Regions from separate parts of the Exiguobacterium sp. s141 genome, predicted to be linked through region 3. Evidence: riboswitches for the same ligand, from Rfam matches in the RefSeq annotation. Region 3 holds a riboswitch; each other region holds the start of a gene.
The links. Region 3 has a riboswitch for S-adenosylmethionine ahead of mtnK (S-methyl-5-thioribose kinase). Riboswitches for the same ligand answer to the same signal wherever they lie in the genome.

Region 1 (5,453 bases), on a different contig from region 3:
GCCATTATGATGAATAGGCAGGACTCGGGCATGATTGTGCCGAATCTCCTACCATACATATCGAATTTTCCCATATAGGAGGGAACCATGAACCATTTTCGCAAGATGTCCGTCCTTGGTTGGAGCATATGGAGTGTTTTACTCATATCGACGATCACCTTGTTCGCCACAGGCGTATTGAACATACCCGCCATCGAGCCGTTGCCGTTCATCTTGATCGCGCTCCTTGTCATCATTTTTCAAATGGACTCCATCGAACGGAAAGGCGTCTACTTCACGTTTTCGGAAAGTATCGTCCTCATCATTTTCTTGTTTTTTGATTTCGAGACGGCGCTTTTCGTCAATCAGATTGGTCTCCTCGTCTTCCAGTTCGTCAACTTGAAACCGCGCGTCGCGCTTCGACGCTTCCGCTTCACGTATCCTTGGAACGCCATCACGTCTTTCTTGGAGATTGCCATCCCAGCCGGTGTTTACTTGGCACTTGGTGGTGTAACCGGTCTCGGCTTCTATTCTCAAGACTCGTTCCTGCCGCTCGCCGGTTTGATTCTGGCCATCATCTTGAACACGGTCGTGCAAAAGTATCAAGTCGGTTGGTGGTTCCGCGTCGACATCCCGGTCCGCGATTTTCTGAGCATCGCGTTTTATACGTATATCGTCAGTCTCGTCTTCATTTTGGCGGCCTCGTTGTTCCGGGAGACGAATTTACTCGTCGTCAGCAGCATCGCTGCCGCGTTGACGTTCTTCATCAAGCGGCTCATCATCCAAAAAGGCCGGCAAGACGCCTTTAGATCGTTGATTGAACAGTATGATGAGGCAAAAGAAGCCGTGTCGTTATCGCAGAGCGAGGCGCAAGCCATCGAAGTGTTTCTCAGTCAATGTGAGCGGCTCAATCACTATGACGAAGGGTTCGTCGAGTTTAAACTGTTCGACCGTACCCTGTACTTTGATTTGAAGACGCGTCAGCCGATTGATCGTCACATCGTGTTCGATTTGCTCGATCACGCTTATCCGAACGAAGCCTCGGTCGAATATGAGATGCGCTTCGAATGGGACGCACCACTGTCGAACGAATTTGACGACGACTATCATAGTTTCATCTCGGTTCGGTCCGAGGAGATCGAAGGGATTCGCACGTGGCTCGTCATGACGGGTGAACACGTCTATGGGTATCCCCCGACCATCCAACGTGAAATCGTCAAACTTCTCAAGTCGTTCAACCGGACGATCAGCCGTTGCCATGAGCGCGACCGTCTTTACACGGAAAGTCGGACCGACAGCTTGACGCTCCTCGCCAATGCACGCGCGTTTTACGAATACGGGATTCAACAAATCTCGGACGGTTCGATGTATCCGATTTCGGTCGCGATGCTCGACATCGACTTTTTCAAAAAAATCAACGATGTGCACGGACATCAAGTCGGGGACAGTGTGCTCCAAGAGTTTGGACGGCGGATTCGCCAGGCACTCCGCACCGAAGATTTTGCCGCCCGTTACGGCGGTGAAGAGTTCATCTTGCTATTGAACCGTTGCGATGTCGAACAGGCAATCGAAATCGCCGAACGAATCCGGCAACAAATCGAGAACAAACCGTTCCACGTCGACGGGATCGATATCCCCGTCACCGCTTCGATCGGTGTCGACACGATTCAGGCGTTCGGTGACAAACGCCTCGACGATACGATTCGTAACGCTGACCGGGCCCTCTACGTCGGCGGGAAGTACGCCGGACGCAACCGCGTCGCCCATTACAATTTCTTAACGACCTGACTCACCCCCACGTTCACCGCGTGGGGGTTTGCTATTGACAAGCGGATTTGAAACAAGTACGTTAGGGAACGTGTCTTATAATTAAATATCACAACTTTTTTATCAAGAGAGACTGAGGGACTGGCCCAGTGACGTCTCGGCAGCGGGTAACCTGTGCCAAATCCAGCGAGCAGTCTGCTCGAAAGATGAAAAAAGTGTTTTCTTGTAGAGAGAGCCTTTTTTCAGAAGGCTCTCTTTTTATTTTATGAATGAGGTGAATCGATTGGAACAACCGACAGCTAACAAATGGGCACTATTGCCTTTGCTCGTCTTCCTCGTCTTCTTTATCGGGGCAGGCATCTACTATGACGATTTTTATAAATTTCCCGTCTTGATTGCGGCCTTGATTGCCGTCATCGTCGCGGCGATGATGACGAAAGGAAGCGTCACCCAGACGGTCGAACGTGTCGCCCAAGGCGCCGGCAACCCAAGCATCTTGATCATGGTGTTCATCTTCTTGCTCGCCGGCGCGTTTTCAAGCGTCGCCGAAGCAATCGGGGCGATTGATGCGACCGTCAATGCGGCATTGACGTTATTACCGCCTTCGCTCCTCTTGAGCGGCCTGTTCGTCATCGCGGCCTTCATCTCAATGGCGATGGGCACATCGACCGGCACGATTGCGGCCCTCGCCCCGATCGCGCTCGGTATCCACGAAGAAAGTGGCGTCAATATCGCCATCGCGGCGGCTGCCGTCGTCGGTGGTGCCATGTTCGGGGACAACTTGTCGTTCATCTCGGACACGACAATCGCTGCCGTCCGGACCCAGCGTACCAATATGCGTGACAAATTCCGAACCAACTTTTGGATTGTCCTCCCGGCCGCCCTTATCACAATCGTCCTCTTATCAGTGTTATCGAGTGGAGAATCGACTGTCGATGCAGCCGCGTTCGAATGGTATAAACTCATTCCATACCTCGCCGTCATCGCTCTCGCCTTGACCGGGTTGAACGTCATTCTCGTTTTGCTTGGCGGGATCGCCTTGACCGGCATCATCGGTTTGATCGATGGGAGTTTGGCTGTCACTTCATACGTCACGGCTATGGCAGACGGGATGATGGGTATGGCCGAGATTTCGCTCTTGACGCTCCTCATGGGCGGACTCGTCGGACTCATCTCACATAACGGCGGGCTCACTTACTTGCGTGACGCGCTCACGTCGCGGATTCAAAAACGTGCCGGTGCCGAATGGAGCATCGCCGGGCTCGTCAGCGCGACCAACGTCGCGACGGCGAACAACACGATCTCGATTCTTGTGGCCGGTCCGCTCGCCGCCAATATCGCCGATACGTATGACATCGAGCGAAAGAAATCAGCGAGTGTGCTCGACATCTTCTCGTGTGGCGTCCAAGGCCTGTTGCCTTATGGGGCACAGTTGCTCATCGCCGCCGAATTGACGAATACGGCGTCACCAGCGCTCGTCCCGTATATGTTCTATCCATTCCTGCTCTTCATTTGCGGAGGGCTGGCCATCGTCTTTAACTTCCCGCGTTTCAAAAAGCGCGCCTAACCAAAACGACCCTTTGAAGCACTAGTTTCGAAGGGTCGTTTGACGTTTCGTTTCACGTTCACGTTGAAGTTGTTCGTTGCGTTTTTTGAAGGCGCGCCGCTTGAGCAATTCCTCGAGACCACGGCTGATCGCCCAAAGGATAAACAGTAACAGTCCAAGCATCGATAAGCGGAACGGACTTTGAATAAACTCTTCCCACTGGTCACCAATGACCGAAAAAATCAAGACGACAAGCAGTTTCCCGAACCCCGCCGCCATGATGAATGTCCGAAGCGGCATTTGAATGAGGGCAAGTAAGTATGTGATCAAACTGACCGGGATGAACGGGAGCGAATATAAAAACCCAAGCGAGATCGGGCTCATATGGTTGATGCGTTCCAGCCAATATACCCCTTGTTTATGTTTTTCGAGCCACCGTGTCATCGGTTTACGGAATACGTAACGGACGGCTGTAAAGACAAGAATCGTCCCTAGTAAACTACCGACCCAAGACAATAACGTCCCGAGCAAGAACCCATACGTGGCCGCGTTCGCCGAAATGATGAGGACGAGCGGAAGAAATGGAAAGATCGCCTCAAGGAACGGCGCCCCTAGTCCCGCCCATGGGCCTCCCGGAAGCTCTTGCAGCCATTCAATCAGTTGGATAATCCATTGTTGGAGTGATGTGAGCATATCAGTTTCCACCTTCGACTTTCATTAATACCTTTTACCCGATTTCGCTCAGGAAGACGCATCCCCCTGCACGCCAGTAAAAAAAATAAAAAGTATTTGCGAAATTTCGCTGTGATATCTATCATATAATATGGACTTGTGGTTGCAGGCAAGTCCGCTCGTCGAACGACACAACCCAACGTTCGTTTTCCTGCAAAAAACTGAACACAGGGGAGTAATAACATGGAAACAAAACCAATGCGGGTCTTGCTGTACTATAAGTACGTCAACATCGAAGACCCAGAAACGCTCACACAAGAGCACCTCAAGTATTGTAAGGACCTTGGCATCAAAGGACGGATCTTGATTTCTTCCGAAGGAATCAACGGAACGTGCTCTGGGACTTGGGAACAGACCGAGCAATACATGAACGACTTGAAAGCGAACCCGCTTTTCAGCGATATCGAGTTCAAAATCGATGAAGTCGAAGAGCATGCGTTCAAAAAAATCTTTGTCCGTCATAAGAAAGAGCTTGTGACGTGGCGCTTTGATGGTGAGTTCGACGTTCCTAAACAGCACGGTGCGTACCTCGAACCGGCAGAATGGAAAGAGATGATGAATCGCGACGATGTCGTCATCCTCGATGTTCGTAACAACTACGAGTACGATCTTGGTCACTTTAAAAATGCGATCAAAATCGACGTAGAGGCTTCTCGTTACATGCCAGATTGGCTCGAAGAGAACAAGGACCTCTACGAAGGGAAAACCTTACTCACGTACTGTACCGGAGGCGTCCGTTGCGAGAAATTTACCGCATATATGCGTGACCAAGGTCACGACAACATTTTCCACCTTAAAGGCGGCGTCGCCATGTACGGCAAAGACGACGCCACGAAAGGCGAAGACTGGGAAGGTGAGCTTTACGTCTTTGACGAGCGCATCAACGTCCCGGTCAACACGGTCAACCCGTCCGTTGTTTCGGAGTGCATGCACTGCGGAACGAAGACGGTCCGCTACGTTAATTGTGCCAACCCGGTGTGTAATGCTCAACACTTCTGTTGTGAAGAGTGTGAACCGAAACAAATGCGTTCATGCTCGAAAGAGTGCCAGGAGCATCCACGTAACCGCTATATCATCGAGAATATCGCGGACAAACTTCAGCAGACTGAAGGCGTCGTCGGGTAACAAAAATCGACCAGAAAGCACTTCGAGCCTATGCTCGAGGTGCTTTTTTGACAGAAACTTTACGTCTAGCCGATGACAGAATCGGGTATAGTGTAGATACCATTGTCAGACAGGAAGTGAATCGATTGCTCTTTAACGAACCTTTACTCGCCGCCTTGCTCGCTTGGTTCATCGCACAAGCAGCCAAGCTCGTAACCGAACTCATTAAAACACGAGATTTTGAATTAGAAATCATGTTTGCCTCGGGTGGGATGCCAAGTTCCCACTCTTCGACCGTCGTCGCCTTAGCGACCGTCATCGGTCG
Region 2 (5,453 bases), on a different contig from region 3:
GTGCACCGAACCGTTTCAACCAGGCCTCCAAATACGGAGCATCGGCCGAGCGACGCAACCGCTCCTGGATGATTAGGCCGAAGCCGACCTTGTCTCCATGCAAGAAAGAGTGGGTCGACTCGAAGCGGCTGAGCGCATTATGGACCGCATGGCCCACGGCGACGCGTGTCCCGGCGTCACCAAATCCACCGACGGCGCCACCGATGGCGAGCACGTGATCGACCGCGAAGCGGACGTCGTCACTATACGACTCAAAAGCGTGCTCGCTCAATTCAAGTTCGACGAGACGCCCGCACTGCTCGGCCAAGACGAGTCCGGTGTTGACGCCGGCGTCAGCTGAGCTGTCACCACTCAAATAACGGGCCTCGTAAAACTTCGCGACCGTGTCGATGACACCGGCCCGAAAGTATTCATATGGTGAGCGTGAGATGACCCGTGAGTCAACGATGACCCGTTCGATGACGACGCGGAACATGTCGTAGCGGTCGTAGCTCCCGTCCTCCTGATAGACGACGCTGAGCGGTGTGAACGCCGCACAGTTCGAGGCGAGCGTTGGAACGACGATGAGCGGGACGTTCCGTTGATAGGCGACGAGTTTGGCCGTATCGACGAGCTTGCCGCCTCCGACGGCGATTAACACGTCGGCGTCCAACGGTTTGAGCCGTTTGACTTCCGAGTCCGTGCACTCCCCGCTGAACCTTGTTGCCGGATAGTCCGCGATGGCCGGAAAGATGGCTCGGACGACGTCATACCCGTTCTGACCGTGCAGGACGTGGGCACGTCGGCCGTCGACTAAGTCATCAAGACGGTCGAGCGCGTCATCGGCGTGGTCATATTCAAGGACGGCCTGACGAATCATGCGCGCACCTCCTCATAGGCGGCAAACAACCGCTCGATTCGTTCGACGGCCTCGTCAATCTTCGGTTCCGGTGAGACGAGACCGAAGCGGACGTATCCGTTCCCTTCCGAACCGAAGAAATAGCCCGGGGTGACGGCGACTCCTGCCTCGTACAATAACTTACGCGAGAACGATTTGGCATCGCCCTCGGGCACTTTCGCCCAGACGAAGAACGAACCCTCCGGCGGTTCGACGGCCCAGCCGGCCCGGTTCAACCCGTCGATCAGGCGATCACGCCGTGCCTCGTACAGTCGTGCCAAGTCATCGCGAATGGTACGGGGCGCCTCGAGCGCAGCGACAGCCGCCGCCTGGATGGCCGAGAACACGCTGACGTGGACGTGGTCCTGATACGTGTTGATCGCCTCGATGATGTCCGCGTTCCCGACGGCGAAGGCGACGCGCCAACCGGACATGTTGAAAGCTTTCGACATCGTATATACCTCGATGCCGACTTCTTTCGCCCCATCCGCCTGCAGAAAGCTAGGCGGGACGTGGCCATCGAATCCGATGCTGCCGTATGCGAAATCGTGGACGACCATCAAGTCCCGCTCCCGGGCGAAACGGACGGTATCGTCAAAGAAAGCGGGTGAGGCGACGGCTCCGGTCGGATTGCTCGGGTAGTTCAAATACATGAGTTTTGCATCTTGCGTATCGAGCGTCTCATAGTCCGGCAAGAAGCCGTTCTCTTCCCGGAGGACGAGGTCACGGACGACGGCACCGGCGAGGCGTGCCCCCGAGATGTAATCAGGATAGCCGGGATTCGGTAGCAAGATCCCGTCGCCAGGTTCGAGTACGCATTGCGGCAACGTGATGAGACCAGATTTTGAGCCGATGAGAATCGCTACTTCTGTCTCGGGATCAAGTTCGACTCCATACTCATTCAAATAGAACGTCGCCACTGCTTGCTTCAGGCGGGCCTGACCGCGGAACGGACCGTATTGATGGGTCGAGGCGTCGAGGAGCGCCGTCTGAAGCGCGTCACAGATTGGCTCAGGCGTAGGCAGGTCAGGCGTCCCTTGTCCGAGTCGGATGATGTCGCGGCCGGCCTGTTCGAGTTCGGCCAACTCGTTCGCGAGTCCGACGAAATGTTGTGGTGGTAACGTTTTAAGTAGATGTGAGCGTCTGTCAGTCATGAATAGTCCTCCTATGCAAAAAACACCCCTTTCCGCGGAAAGGGGTGTCGAGATACGGACGTATTCAAACAACCACCTTTCCATCTCTCAAGGTCACCTTGCTGGAATTAGCACAGTATTGAATCAATCTGTTGCTGAAGCTTCATCGGGCCAGTCCCTCCGCTTCTCTTGATAGAAAGTGTTTTATATGCGATTTGTCTTTTTGTAATATGTCACTTAGTTAACCAAACGTTACCAATCTTGTCAATCCTTTTTCGAAAATAGGTGTGGCCTATTGAATCCCGATAAAAAAAAGGTCATAGTACAAAGTGAACGTTATTCTACAAAATTTAAAAGATGAGGGGATGGACCTTTGGAATTAAATCGTCAATTGATTTGGAAGTTGAGCGTGATCGGATTGATTCTGCTCGTCCTATGGAAAGTCATCAGTGAACCGGACACGATTTCTAGTGTGTTGCACTATACGTTCCAGTTGCTGACGCCGATTATCATGGGAATTGCCATCGCGCTGCTCCTGAATACCGTCCTGTCCTATATAGAAGAACGGTTTCAATTAAAACGCTATCAAGGTTTGCTGATCGTTTACATCGTCTTCATCGGGATTCTCGTCATCTCTGCGGTGACGCTGTTCCCACGCATTTATTCGAGCCTCGCCTCACTCATCGAAGAGCTCCCGTTCTACATCCGACAGATTGACGGGTTCCTCGCCCAGTTGAACACGTACTTGAAAGAGTACAACGCGACGATTGCCCAAGCCATCGATTTCAGCCGCTTCGAGGAACGTTACTCGGGCTGGGTCGAGACCGCCGTCTTGTCGTCGGTCAGCTACGTGTCGAGCTTCACGATGACGCTCATCAACTTCTTGATTGGGATCGTCATCTCGATCTATCTGTTGAAAGACAAAGAGATTTTTGCCCGCATGTTCAAGCGTCTGTTGTATGCGATGTTCCCGGTCGCGTCAGCCAAGACGACGATCGACATCTTCCAAGAGATGGATTATATCTTCAAACGCTATATCATCGGGAAGTCGCTCGACTGCCTCATCATCGGGGTGCTGGCCGTCGCCGGTCTGTTGATCATCGGGGCGCCATACGCGCTTCTGCTCGGCGTCATCGTCGGTGTCTTGAACTTCATCCCGTACGTCGGACCGCTGCTCGGGATGATCCCGGCGTTCATCATCACTTACTTCTATGACCCGTTCACGGCGCTCATCGTCCTCTTGTTCATCTTCTTGTTGCAACAATTCGACGGACTTTGGCTCGGCCCGAAGATTCTCGGCGACAGCGTCGGCATCACCCCGTTTTGGGTCATCACCTCGATCATCATCGGAGGTAGCCTGTTCGGTCTCGTCGGGATGTTCATCAGTGTCCCGGTCACGGCGATGATTCAAGTCGTGTTCTCTCGGTTGATCGACTACCGGCTCAGCCGAAAGAATTTGAACGAATTATTATGACACATTGACGATTTATGTTGACACATTTCACGGAAATATCATAATCTTGAAGAGAAGACAGTCCAATGCAGAAAGGAGAGGTACCGATGTCAGTCATTCAACGCTCGCACGTCCAAGTTCATATTGACCGGCAGGCGCCTCTCCGTGATTTGAATCCGTGATGTCGCCTGCCTTCCGAGGCATGCCTAAGATCGTAGGGACGCGTATGCCTTTGTGCATGCTGCGTCCCTTTTCTTATTCTATCAACTAAAGCAGGTGACCTTAATGATTCAATCACTCAAACAGCTCGACCGTAACATTTGGATCCGCTTCCTCGGAGAGACGATCACCGGTGTCATGATGTTCATGATCGCACCGTTCCTCGTCCTATACTATAGCGACAAGCTCGACAGTTATATCCAGGTCGGGGTCATCATGGCGACCGGACCAATCATGGCGCTCATCGGATCGGTCGTCGGTGGACGGCTCGCAGACCTGTATGGCCGCAAACCAATCATGATGGCTGCCATTCTTGGCGACGCCCTCGCCCTCGTCGGTTTCGCCTTCGCCGAAACGTTTTGGCCGCTCCTTCTCTTGAACGCCATGCTCGGTTTGACGAACTCATTGTTCCACCCGGCCGCAAGCGCGATGGTAGCCGATGTGACCGAGCCCGAACAGATGAACGAGGCGTTCGGTCTGTTGCGGATGGGGCACAATATCGGGGCTGCATTCGGCCCGCTCCTCGGGAGTGCCGTCCTCTTTATCGACCGGCAGTATATCTTCTACTCGGCCGCTCTCGTCTTCGTCTTGTACGCACTCGTCCTCGGTCGCTTCATCCGGGAGTCGCTCCCAGAGACGACCGATGTCGACACGCCATCGAACCGGGATGTCCTGCGCGTGTTCTACAATGACAAGGTGTTCCTCGTGTTCATCTTTGCCGGTGTCTTCATCTCGATGGGCTTCTCGCTCATCGAGAGCATGCTGCCCCTCTTCTTGAGAGAGTCGATGCCATCGTACACCGATCGTGAGAACCCGTTCGCCTATATGCTCGCCTTGAACGGCATCATGGTCGTGTTGTTCCAGTTTCCGATCGCTTCGAAACTCGGCCGCAAGCCGTTCGGCAACGTCATGCTCGCCGGGGCGACCATCTTCGGGGTCGGCATGATTCTGATCGCCGTCATGCCGCGTCTCCTCTATTCACTCGGGACACCGTACCTCGTTCTCGTCAGCGTCTTGCTCGCGGTGTACGCCTTCTATACGCTCGGCGAGATGATCATGTCCCCGGTCCAACAGACGTTCATCGCCTTGATCGCTCCGGAGAATATGCGCGGTGCCTACAACGGGGCCGCCAGCATCCAATGGTTGATCGGCGGGGTGACCGCACCGATCATGGCAAGCCTGTTCTTCGACCAACGCGCCGGACATATCGCGTTGATCCTCGTCGGGGCGGCCAGTTGCGTGTCGGGACTCATCTATTGGCAACTTGGACGCCGCGTCAGCGCAGCCGAAGCGAAACAAAAGACAGCTTGACTTATAAAACCACACTGAACCTAGTCGTTTAGTGTGGTTTTTGATTTCGTTCGAATATCATTAAATTTTGAATTTTTCATTCGTTTATTCTTTACAAACATAATGATTCTTTTTTATGATGATACGGTTAAGGAGGGATCTTTCATGGAAAGGATCGATAAACAGAAAATTGTGGACAGCGTGCCACAAAAAGGTTTTTTCGGACAGCCTAAAGGCTTGTTCACGCTATTCTTCACTGAGTTTTGGGAACGGTTCTCGTATTACGGGATGCGCGCCATCCTCGTGTTCTACATGTACTACGAGGTATCTGAGGGCGGTCTCGGTCTCGACCAGAATGTCGCCTTGTCAATCATGTCGGTATACGGCGCACTCGTCTACATGTCGGGGGTCATTGGGGGATGGCTCGCCGACCGTGTCTTCGGGACGTCTCGGGCCGTCTTCTTTGGCGGAGTGTTCATCA
Region 3 (5,453 bases):
ACGTCCCAATTTTATTGGCGACGTGACCCGTCCGTGTGATACGGTCAGCTCCAACGATGATGGCGTCGACTCGTTTTGACTGAATCGTCCAAGCCGCCATATTGTCGGTGATGAGCGTCACGTCGATATCGGCCCGGTCGAGTTCCCAGACAGTGAGGCGTGCCCCTTGCAGGAGCGGCCGCGTCTCACAGGCGAAGACGTTGAAAGATACGCCCTGTTCTTTTCCGACGTAAAACGGCGCGAGCGCTGTGCCGTATCGCGATGTCGCGATGGCACCGGCGTTGCAGATTGTCAACACGTTCCCCCCGGCCGGCAACACCGTCAGCGCATGCTCGCCGATGGCCCGATATGTATCGACGTCCCGGTCGTACAAAGCGATGGCGCGGCGTTTGATTTCCTCGGCAATCGCCTCAAAGTCGTCCCCGACATTTAAATCAAGGAGCGATTCGATCACGTTTTGCAGATTGACCGCCGTCGGTCTTGTCGCAATCAAGCGGCGTCCAACGAGGTCGAGTCGACGGGTGAAGTCCGGGTCGTCGACTAACCGGCCTGCCTCTTTGGCGAGGACGAACGCCCCGAAGTAAGCGATGGCCGGGGCACCACGGACTTGGAGCGTCTCGATGGCATGTTCGGCCTGTTCGAGCGTCTCGATTGTCACGTAACGCTCTTCATGTGGTAACAACGTCTGATCCAATAGGATGAGTTCGTCCGTTTGCGAATTAAAGCGGATGTTTTGGACCGTCATACGCGCACCCCCGACAAAAGCGTCACCAAGTCGTCAATCGATTCGACGCTGTGGCGTTCTTTAATGAGCGCCGTCCCGAGGGCAAGCGCGTCACGTTTTCGTTCGAGCCGCGTCGCTTCCGGCAACGTCTCGAGATCGGCGACACCGGCGAGTCCGACGGCACGGCGAATGAGTTCGCAACCGGCATAGCCGATCGTGTCGCTGAAGATTGTCCGCAACAATTCGTCGACGAAACCGTCCGTATTGAACGGCTCGACAGCGCGCTCAAAGTTGGCCCGGAACGTCTTCTCGAACGTCTCCCACACCGTCAAGACGTCCGTGAAACGTTCGAAGCGTTTGAGCGGGTCATGGAACGTCGACAGCGTCAAATGGGCGATAATTTGGCCCAAATCAAAGCCGAACGGTCCGTAAAATGCGAACTCTGGATCGATGATTTTCGTCTCTTGTTGGGTCGCGAAGATGCTGCCTGTATGTAGGTCACCGTGCAGAAGCGCCTCATGTTTCGTGACAAATCCGACTTTCAGTTTCGTCACCTCGACCTTGAGCGCCTGGTCTTGCCAAAGGCGTTCGACATCTTCTCGAAGCGCCGCCTCGATGTTGTTCGACTCCGCGTCTTTGAACGGGTCGGTGAAGATGAGCTTCTCGGTGATGTCACACAGTTCCGGGTTGTAATAGTCACGTTCAATCCGCTTCTTCGCGATCGGGCCGGCCGCATAATCCGACGTCGCGAACAGCGTCTCGCCTAAAAATTCACCGACATGACGCGCGAGTTCCGGATAGCTCTCCCCTTTCAAATAACCGGTGCGGACAATCTCATAATCAGACAGATCTTCTAAAATCGTGTAGGCGAGCGTCCGGTCGCTACCGAGGACGTCCGGGACGAAACGCGGCGCCACGTTCGCAAACTCACGGAGTGCCAACTGTTCAATCCATGCCCGTTCGAGTGTAAGCGGCCAGCTCTCACCGACGACTTTAGCGTATGGGAGCGCCTGTTTGACGATTAGGCGCTGTTCGCCTTGGCGAATCCGAAACACGAGATTCAAATTGCCGTCCCCGATTTCCTCACACTCGGCGATTCCGTCTTGCAAGTATCCTAATTGACGGACGTGCTCGACAACAGACTGTTCTGTAAATGGTTGATATGACATGATGTTTTCCCCTTCCTGTACGTTGCCCACAAAAAAAGCCCCTTTCTCCGCGAGAAAGAGGCACAGCCAAAATGGTTGTTCCTCTCATCTGTCAGACATTCGTCTGGTGGATGTAGCACCGTGCCTAATGGTCGGTTGCTGCGGCGTCATCGGGCCAATTCCCTCTGCCAACTCGCGATAAGAGTGGTTTATTCGATTCGGTGAACTTATGTGATGAATATTACGGACTCGACGTCACAATTGTCAACGTCCTTTTCTCCGTGCCACTCGTCTTTTTTTGTGCATATATGGAAACAACTTCCCAAAATATTTTTTTTGGAAAAAAAGGAATTGACGACGTGACGAATCTGTGTAAAAATTCAATTAAATTTCACAACTTCAAATCACATTCTTATCAAGAGCAGACGGAGGGACGAGCCCGATGATGTCGCAGCAACCGACCAGAGATGGCACGGTGCTAATTCTTGCAGCGAAAGCTGAGAGATAAGAGTTCATTTTTTATGATGACCTCTTGCCTCGGCATGGGGTCATTTTTTGTTTGCCTGGAAGGAGGAACCATATGAGTATCACTGCCACATATGAAATCAAACGGACGGATGCGGTCGCAAGCATTGCCGACAAAATCGCCCTCGAGCTGACCGTCGGCACATGGACCGAGCTGCGTCATTTAGAGCAAGAGCAGTTACAGGCGTACCGGGGTGAGGTCGTATCGACCACCCATACGGAGACGACGAGCCGGTTCACGATCCGCTATCCGTTACATAATGTCAGCCCTGACTTTTCATCCATCTTGACGACGACGTTCGGGAAACTATCCCTCGACGATTCTATTCGGTTAATCGATTTGACGTTGCCCGAAACGCTCGCCCCTCATTTCAAAGGCGCCAAGTTCGGCGTCGACGGGATTCGCGAGTTGCTCGGTGTCCATGACCGTCCGCTCGTCATGAGCATCTTCAAAGGCGTCATCGGGCGTGACCTCGCGTTTCTCGAGCAGCAACTCCGCGATCAGTTCGCCGGCGGCATCGATATCGTCAAAGACGACGAGATTTTATACGACAATCCGCTCACGCCGTCGCTCGAACGGGCCCGGATCGGAGCGGCCGTCATTCAAGCGCACTTTGAGGCGACCGGGAAACGTGTCCTCTACGCCATCACGCTGAGCGGCCCTGTGTTCGGTCTTCGCGATCAGGCGCTCCGGCTGATCGAGGCCGGTGCGACGGCGCTCCTATTCAACGTCTATACGTACGGTCTTGACGCACTGCGCGAACTTGCGAACGACCCAGACATCCGTGTGCCGATTTTGGCCCACCCGGCCTTTGCCGGCGCCTTGACCGGGTCCATCAGTCATTCGCTCTTACTCGGTAAACTCCCACGTCTCGCCGGGGCCGATTTGACGCTCTTCCCGTCTCCATACGGTTCGCTCGCGACACCACGGGACGAGGCGTTCGCGATTCGTGACTTGAGCGCCGAACCGCATTGGTCGAAACCAATTTTACCGGTCCCGTCAGCCGGGATTCATCCGGGGCTTGTCGCCGATATCATTCGTGATTTCGGGACGGAGGTCGTCATCAACGCCGGCGGTGGCATTCATGGTCACCCGGACGGTGCAGCCGCCGGGGCCCGTGCTTTCCGCCAAGCCATCACTCACGTCCTCGGTCACACCGCAGGACAGACGGACGAACTCGATACCGCGTTAAAGGCGTGGGCGTCACGATGACGGTCCACATCCTGTGCGACTTCGATGGGACGATCACGGCGGAAGACAATATCATCGCGTTGATGAAAGCGTTCGCCCCGCCGGCTTGGGTCGAGTTGAAAGATGCGGTCCTCGAGCAACGGATTTCAATCCGCTCCGGCGTCGGTCAACTGTTTCAACTATTGCCGAGCGAGGCCGCCCCGGCTTACCACGATTATTTGTTGGAGCGGATCACGCTCCGCCAAGGGTTCCCATCATTTTTAGAACAGGTTCGGGCGCACGGTTGGAAGTTTGACGTCGTCAGCGGCGGGATGGACTTCTTCGTCCAGCCGGTCTTAGATGGTCACGTCGCCCCTGAGCATATCTACTGTAACGTCGCCGACTTCTCCGACGAGACGGTAACCGTCACGTGGCCGCACGCTTGTGACGAACAGTGTACGAACGATTGCGGCTGTTGCAAGCCGACGATTGCCCGCCGTATCGTCAATCCGAGTGACCGTTTAATCATCATCGGCGACTCGGTGACCGACTTCGAGGTCGCGAAGCGTGCCGACTTCGTCTACGCCCGGGGTCAACTCATCACGCTCTGCGAAGACGCAGGCATCCGTTACGCCCCGTTCGAGACGTTCGACGACATCACCCATCACTTGAAGGAGGTGCCCGTATGAGCCTTACGGCACGTTGGCTTGAACTGGCCGAGATTAAAGACGAACTCGCCGCCCGCGACTGGTTCCCCGGAACGAGTGGGAATTTGGCGATTCGCGTCTCTGACGACCCGCTCGAATTTCTCGTCACGGCGAGTGGACGCGATAAACGGAAACGAACGCCAGACGACTTTGTTCATGTCGATGCGGGCGGACGCTTAATCGGCGAACAGACAGGAAAACCATCCGCCGAGACGCTGCTACATGTCGAAGTGTTCAATCGGACGGATGCGACGTGTTCGCTCCATGTCCATACGGTCGACAATAATGTCATCTCCGAGCTCCATGCCGCTACCGGCGAAGTCGTCTTCACCGGTCAAGAAATCATCAAAGCGCTCGGCTTCTGGGACGAGGATGCGGTCGTCCGCGTACCGATTATCGAGAACCATGCGGACATTCCGACTCTTGCGGCCGCTTTCGCCCCTCACATTCACGCAAACGCCGGTGCCGTCCTCATTCGCAATCACGGCATCACCGTCTGGGGCGAGACCCCGGCCGCGGCCAAACGCTATTTAGAGGCTTACGAGTTCTTGTTCAGCTATACATTAAAACTACGCGCCCTAGGCGTCCATTCATAAGGAGGAACCAACCATGGCAACTGTCTATTTCCAACAAACCGAAGAGCGTTACGTCGATCAAACTGAAGTGAGCGCCTTTTTAGAGTCTCGCGGGATTTTATATGAGCAGTGGGACATCACGAAGCTACCGGAAAACCTGCAAGAGAACTATCAGTTGACGGACGAGGACAAACAAGCGATCTTGTCGACGTTCCGTGACGAGATTCGTGATGTATCGGAGCGCCGCGGCTATGAGACGGCAGACGTCATCTCATTGTCAGACGCGACGCCGAACTTGGACGAATTGCTCGTCAACTTCCAAAAGGAGCACCATCATACGGATGACGAGGTCCGCTTCATCGTCAGCGGCCATGGCATCTTCGCCATCGATGACGCCGAGCGTGGCTACTTCAACATCGAGCTCAACCCCGGCGACCTCATCTCGGTGCCGGTGAACACGCGCCACTACTTCACGCTCCAAGACGACCGCAAAGTCGTCGCCGTCCGCATCTTCGTGACGACAGAGGGCTGGGTGCCGATTTACGAGAAACAAGACGTGACCGCATGAAAAATGGTCTCTCGCTCAAAGGCGAGAGACCATTT

Region 1: linked by a shared signal. The riboswitch ahead of KNP74_RS08595 (Na+/H+ antiporter NhaC family protein) and the one ahead of mtnK (S-methyl-5-thioribose kinase) in region 3 are both predicted to bind S-adenosylmethionine.
Region 2: linked by a shared signal. The riboswitch ahead of KNP74_RS00555 (aminotransferase class I/II-fold pyridoxal phosphate-dependent enzyme) and the one ahead of mtnK (S-methyl-5-thioribose kinase) in region 3 are both predicted to bind S-adenosylmethionine.

What each region holds. Positions count from the first base shown of each region.
Region 1 is NZ_JACSLJ010000003.1:33,480-38,932, forward strand. Features, by position in the region: gene KNP74_RS08590 (GGDEF domain-containing protein) at 88-1,767, shown strand; SAM riboswitch class I at 1,864-1,959, shown strand; gene KNP74_RS08595 (Na+/H+ antiporter NhaC family protein) at 2,030-3,313, shown strand; gene KNP74_RS08600 (TVP38/TMEM64 family protein) at 3,335-3,985, opposite strand; gene trhO (oxygen-dependent tRNA uridine(34) hydroxylase TrhO) at 4,208-5,149, shown strand; gene KNP74_RS08610 (divergent PAP2 family protein) at 5,266-5,453, shown strand, end outside.
Region 2 is NZ_JACSLJ010000001.1:102,335-107,787, forward strand. Features, by position in the region: gene KNP74_RS00550 (iron-containing alcohol dehydrogenase family protein) at 1-859, opposite strand, end outside; gene KNP74_RS00555 (aminotransferase class I/II-fold pyridoxal phosphate-dependent enzyme) at 856-2,031, opposite strand; SAM riboswitch class I at 2,109-2,209, opposite strand; gene KNP74_RS00560 (AI-2E family transporter) at 2,384-3,484, shown strand; gene KNP74_RS00565 (MDR family MFS transporter) at 3,749-4,993, shown strand; gene KNP74_RS00570 (peptide MFS transporter) at 5,138-5,453, shown strand, end outside.
Region 3 is NZ_JACSLJ010000006.1:19,772-25,224, forward strand. Features, by position in the region: gene mtnA (S-methyl-5-thioribose-1-phosphate isomerase) at 1-745, opposite strand, end outside; gene mtnK (S-methyl-5-thioribose kinase) at 742-1,893, opposite strand; SAM riboswitch class I at 1,975-2,077, opposite strand; SAM riboswitch class I at 2,282-2,383, shown strand; gene KNP74_RS12135 (2,3-diketo-5-methylthiopentyl-1-phosphate enolase) at 2,453-3,610, shown strand; gene KNP74_RS12140 (2-hydroxy-3-keto-5-methylthiopentenyl-1-phosphate phosphatase) at 3,607-4,257, shown strand; gene KNP74_RS12145 (methylthioribulose 1-phosphate dehydratase) at 4,254-4,871, shown strand; gene KNP74_RS12150 (1,2-dihydroxy-3-keto-5-methylthiopentene dioxygenase) at 4,885-5,418, shown strand.